2 regions of the Shewanella sp. BC20 genome follow, and region 2 is predicted to be linked to the other one. Evidence: riboswitches for the same ligand, from Rfam matches in the RefSeq annotation. Region 2 holds a riboswitch; the other holds the start of a gene.
What was found. Region 2 has a riboswitch for lysine ahead of CBX96_RS08840 (Na+/H+ antiporter NhaC family protein). Riboswitches for the same ligand answer to the same signal wherever they lie in the genome.
Positions count from the first base shown of each region.

Region 1: linked by a shared signal. The riboswitch ahead of lysC (lysine-sensitive aspartokinase 3) and the one ahead of CBX96_RS08840 (Na+/H+ antiporter NhaC family protein) in region 2 are both predicted to bind lysine.

Region 1 is NZ_NHRI01000015.1:95,273-98,355, reverse strand. It holds gene arcA (two-component system response regulator ArcA) at 1-366, opposite strand, end outside; gene CBX96_RS15700 (DUF3293 domain-containing protein) at 953-1,387, shown strand; lysine riboswitch at 1,629-1,803, shown strand; gene lysC (lysine-sensitive aspartokinase 3) at 1,947-3,083, shown strand, end outside.
Region 2 is NZ_NHRI01000006.1:185,785-188,867, forward strand. It holds gene CBX96_RS08830 (electron transfer flavoprotein subunit beta/FixA family protein) at 1-199, shown strand, start outside; gene CBX96_RS08835 (electron transfer flavoprotein subunit alpha/FixB family protein) at 200-1,126, shown strand; lysine riboswitch at 1,222-1,418, shown strand; gene CBX96_RS08840 (Na+/H+ antiporter NhaC family protein) at 1,498-3,066, shown strand.

The sequences.
Region 1 (3,083 bases), on a different contig from region 2:
ATTCACACGAGTCAGAAGGTTGCGAGCACGAATCGTCAATTCACGTGGGTTGAACGGCTTGGTAATATAATCGTCCGCGCCAATTTCAAGTCCAAGGATTTTGTCGACTTCGTTGTCACGGCCTGTCAGGAAGATCAGACCGATGTTGTTGATTTCACGTAATTCACGTGCCAACAACAGACCGTTTTTACCTGGTAGGTTAATGTCCATAACCACTAGGTTAATTTTGTTTTCCTGCATAGCCTTATGCATTTCTGCGCCATCATTGGCCTCAGTTACCACATACCCTTCTGCCTCGAAAATACTTCTCAGCGTGTTACGGGTAACGGCTTCATCTTCAACGATCAGAATGTGCGGATTTTGCATATTAATTACCTAAATTTTAACCAATTTTATTCTAACCATAAGGACCGCTTACATCGGATCCTTATATTCATAAAATGTTGATACTTCCTCTAACTGCTCTGTGCTTCAAAGGAAAGATCTTTACGGCGACACATCAGGATGTATATAAAGTGCACGTTTAAAGTGTAATACGATAAAACGTAACCAGTATCAACTTCGATAAGCAATAGTTATAAATAGTTCCTTAACTATTGTTTTTTTTAAAATGTTTAAATGATAACTCAAATGTAGAACACATTTTAAAAGATGTCTGGCTAGCCTTGGGTGATTTCACAGAGGAATCTAACAAACCCTTGTCAAGATTAAGCAAACTTAATGTTATCTGCTCAACTAGCCAATGGCGTCATTGTACTCGTTTTAGGCATTTGTTAACAAATGAAATGTTAACAAATTTCTGGATGAGGCCCTGATTTACCATGATATTTACTTTAGTCATTGATTAGTATAACTAATGTATTTTTAATTCTTGTGACCTAGTTCACGCCTCTTTGGATTTTGGAGGCGCTCTGCTACACTAACTCGGGTTCATTTTTCGACTAGACTACCAATGGACAACATGACTCAAGATTTGTGGCAGCATTACCAGAAGCCGTTGTTTTTGCTTACTCAAGCATTATCCTGTGATTTTTCCTTTGCTGTAATTACCGCCCATAATCCCGCTTCAACCCTCCTCAGTCCCAGCCAAAACCGTTTACTCGACCGCCAACTTCTCCGTGATATTGAATTAATCGGCAGCCCCTATCGTGCAATGGTGGGCGCATCGCCAGATTTATCACATATGGAAAAGAGCTGGGCCGTATTTGTCGATAGAAGCATGGCGCTGCAGTTGGGGAAAAAGTTTAATCAATATGCCATCTACATGGTGGAAAAGGGCGAGGTGAGTTTAGTGCCTTGCACCATCACCGGGCATGATGAAGTGTGTTTAGGCCTGTTTAATGATCACGTGCGTTTGGTTTACGAACTGCCGGATCTAGCGACCTAAGCCGCGCGAGTTTATTGCTATTTTTCTTATCCGGCTTTGCCTGTAAAGGGCAAGGCTAGGTCGGTTATTTTTTAATCATGTTAATGCCTGCATGATACCTCGCCACCATTTTTGCTTTGGCTTTACCGCTAAATTGCTCATTGTTTTTAAAAGCGTTTATTGAATTTGTTTATGCGATGTGAAATTAGCATTGACTTCATTAGGGGTTTATTGCTACTTTTTTCGTCCCTTTCCGGCGGAAAGGAACAGAAGAGGAGCGTTAACTAGGTAGTCAGTCAGAGGAGCACAAACTCCAGCGATGATTGATGAGGGAGATTAACGCCGAGGCATAGATGTGGTTGCTGCATGTTTATGTCGGTCGCTTAGGCTGAATCCTAACGATTGTCACCTGTAATTGGTGGAGAGCTTCTGGTGACGATTGCTGTTTCCCTTCTATTGGGGTGCGTATCATTGAGCACCAGGCTCTTCGAACGAAGTTGGTTCGGAGCGTAATCATGTTAGTTAATCAAGATCTTATCCTAGTTTGTGCCGTGTCTTCTGCTTCTGCGGAGGTACGATAATGTCTCTTGTTGTCGCAAAATTTGGTGGTACCTCAGTCGCCGATTACGGTGCAATGAATCGCTGCGCCGATATCGTACTGGGCAATCCCGATTGCCGTTTAGTGGTGGTTAGCGCCTCCAGTGGCGTGACTAACCTCTTGGTTGAACTTACTCAAGAGTCGATGAACGACGATGGTCGTTTACAGCGCTTAAAGCAAATCGCGCAAATTCAATACGCTATCTTAGATAAACTGGGTCGCCCCAACGACGTAGCCGCGGCATTGGATAAACTGTTAAGTCGTATGGCGGTATTGAGCGAAGCGCTAGCATCCCAACGCAGCAAGGCCACCATGGATGAGTTATTGTCCCTTGGTGAGCAGTGTTCGTCGGCATTATTTGCGGCGGTATTGCGCGAAAAAGGCGCCAACTCGAGTGCCTTCGATGTGCGCCGAGTGCTGCGCACCGACAGTCATTTTGGCCGTGCTGAGCCACAGGTTGAGCAAATTGCGCTTCTCTCTTCTGAGCATTTACTGCCGCTGTTATCTGAGCAAGTGATTGTGACTCAAGGCTTTATTGGTTCAAATGAGGCCGGACAAACCACCACGCTTGGCCGTGGCGGTAGCGACTATTCCGCGGCACTGTTAGCCGAAGCCTTAAAAGCCTCTGCGGTTGAGATTTGGACCGATGTGGCTGGGATTTACACGACCGATCCGCGTCTTGCGCCAAACGCCCATCCCATTGCCGAAATCAGTTTTAACGAAGCCGCCGAAATGGCGACTTTTGGTGCTAAAGTGCTGCACCCTGCGACGATTCTGCCTGCGGTGCGCCAACAAATTCAAGTGTTTGTCGGCTCGAGTAAGGAGCCTGAAAAGGGCGGCACTTGGATCCGTCATCAGGTTGAAGATGCGCCCGTGTTTCGTGCTGTTGCACTGCGCCGCGACCAAACGCTACTCAATTTACACAGCCTGCAAATGTTGCATGCTCAGGGCTTCTTGGCAGAAACCTTTGCCACACTGGCAAGGCATAAGATCAGTGTGGATTTGATCACCACTTCAGAAGTTAACGTATCACTGACCCTAGATAAAACCGGCTCTGATTCAAGCGGCCAAGGGCTGTTGAGCGAGGCGTTGCTGCAGGAATTATCACAGCATTGCCGT
Region 2 (3,083 bases):
TTACGCTTCATTACCTAACATCATGAAAGCTAAACGTAAGCCATTAGATGTGCTCACTGTTGCGGATTTAGGTGTGACGCTAAAAGCCCATCAAACTGTGGTGAAGGTGACGCCGCCTGCCGAACGTAAAGCGGGTATCATGGTTGCGTCTGTAGCTGAGCTGGTTGAAAAGTTAAAGAATGAAGCGAAGGTGATCTAAATGGCCATTTTAGTATTAGCAGAACACGATAATGCGGCACTGAAACTGGATACCGCAAAGGTTGTCACCGCAGCGCGTGCAATTGGTGATGATGTACATGTATTGGTGGTTGGCCACCAATGTGGCGCCGTGGCGCAAGCTGCGCAAGCCCTACAAGGCGTCGCTCAAGTATTGGTCGCCGATAACAGCGCCTATGAAGCGCATTTAGCCGAAAACGTAGCTAAATTGCTGGTGGATTTAGCACCAAACTACAGCCATATCCTCGCTGCAGCATCGAGCGCTGGCAAAGATACGCTACCACGTGTGGCTGCCTTGTTAGACGTTGCGCAAATTTCTGAAGTGATTGGCGTAGTGAGCAGCGACACCTTTGTTCGCCCGATTTACGCAGGTAACGCTTTAGCGACAGTACAAAGCCATGACGCGATTAAAGTGATGACAGTCCGTGCCAGTGCCTTCGATGCGGCGGCGCAGGGCAACAGTGCTGCAGTTACCACCTTAGATAAAGTGTTTGAAGCCAAGACTCAGTTTGTGTCTCAATCATTGACCGTTTCTGCGCGTCCAGAGTTAGGTAATGCGGGCATTATCGTTTCTGGTGGCCGTGGTATGGGCAGCGGTGAAAACTTCGGTATGTTAGAGCAATTGGCGGACAAACTCGGTGCTGCTGTTGGGGCATCTCGCGCCGCGGTTGACGCAGGCTTTGTGCCTAACGATCTGCAAGTGGGGCAAACCGGGAAGATTGTGGCACCAAACCTCTACATCGCCGTGGGGATTTCGGGTGCGATTCAGCATTTAGCTGGGATGAAAGACGCTAAGGTGATTGTGGCAATAAACAAAGATCCTGAAGCGCCAATCTTCCAAGTGGCCGATTATGGTCTCGAAGCTGACCTGTTCGACGCCGTTCCAGAGTTGATTGCAACTCTAGGTTGATTTTATCTGTGATCTAAGTCAAAGTAAGCGGCTTTGCGGTGGCAACTGCTTAGCCGCTTATGTTTTTATGTGCCTCACGCCCGTGCAAGGGCGTTCTTAGAAGTAGAGGCGCACCAAATATCAGTAGTGATCAGTAGGGTGATTCCGTTGATCGTTCACGAAAGGATTTGGTGCCGAAGTGGTTTGATTTATCACGATCAACTGCTGGGGTTGTGCCGAATAGGTACAACACTGCCATAGTATTTTCTGATACGGATATTAGGAATAGTTACTATGGAGCGCTACTGATAGGACAGGTGATCTTGGGTATCTATTGCCTTTTCCCACCAGTTCAGTCGCCCTCCATTCGTATTTTGACGAAGAAATAATCAATGACTGTAGTAAGTTACGCCGATTCGGCACTTTCTCTGCTGCCGCCTGTGGTCGCAATTGTGTTGGCGATTTTCACTCGCCGCGTTCTCCTTTCCCTCGGTTTAGGTATTGTGATTGGGGTATTATTACTCAATCAATTTTCACCTGTGGCCAGCGGTGAGTTTTTAGTTAACAGTGTAAAAGGACTTTTTTGGTCAGAAGATGGCGTAAATTCTTGGAATTTATACATTCTCGGCTTTTTAATTGTATTAGGGATGATCACGGCATTAATTACCGTTAGTGGTAGTGCTAGGGCATTTGCCGATTGGGCGCGCCTGCATATTCGCAATAAACGCGATGCCAAATTACTGACCATGTTTTTAGGCTGTGTTGTCTTTATTGACGATTATTTCAATAGCTTAGTCGTGGGTTCTGTCGCAAGGCCCGTCACCGACCGTTATTATATTTCTCGCGCTAAGTTAGCCTATTTATTAGATTCAACGGCGGCGCCAGTTTGTGTTATTTCGCCGGTATCCAGTTGGGGCGCTTATATTATTGCGCTAATCGGCGGCATATTAACCGCCCACGGTTTTGCTGATTCTGGTCATTTGAGTGTGTTTATTCAAATGATCCCTATGAATTTCTACGCTATTTTCTCTTTATTATTACTACTTTGTGTTGCATTTATGGGCTTAGATATTGGCCCTATGCGTGAGCATGAATTAAATGCGCAGCGCGGTAATTTATATGATGAGAATAAAGGATTACCACCCGGGGCGAATGCCGATTTACCCGAAGCCGAAACGGGAAAAATCCTCGGTTTATTCTTACCTATTACCGTGCTGGTATTTGCGACCCTGTATTTTATGATCGACAGCGGTGCCCAGGTATTAGCGAAAGAAGGTATTGAATTTAATATTATTTCAGCTTTTGAAAAAACCGATGTGAGTTCATCACTGTTCTTTGGTGCCCTGATTGGTTTAGCAGTTGCGCTGGTACTTAACCTAGTGCAAGGCGTTGAAAAGTCGATGGTCGTCAAAGGCGTGGTGCAGGGCGCTCGCTCTATGCTGCCTGCGATTTACATCCTGTTATTTGCTTGGACCATTGCCGGCGTGATTGGCCAGCTTGAAACCGGTAAGTTTATGGCAAGCCTCGCCACAGGCAACATTCCCTTTGCCTTCTTACCTGCGTTGATGTTTGTGTTAGCGGGTCTAACGGCGTTTTCTACCGGCACCAGTTGGGGCACGTTCGGTATTATGCTACCGATTGCCGCGGATATGGCGATGGGCAGCCATACAGCCATGATGTTACCTATGCTGGCTTCGGTTTTGGCGGGCGCGGTATTTGGTGATCACTGCTCACCGATTTCGGATACTACGATTTTGTCGTCAACTGGCGCGAGCTGTCACCATATCGACCACGTTGTGACTCAGTTGCCTTACGCTGTGATTGTGGCGCTGATCAGTATGGTGGGTTATGTGGTGCTTGGCTTTACAGAATCGGTGAATGCGGGACTGCTGACTTGTGGCGTGCTGTTTGTCTTAAGCATTGTGTGGTTACGACTCAAATCCCAAAGTAACGCGAAATAAGCCTGACGTAAGCGAGC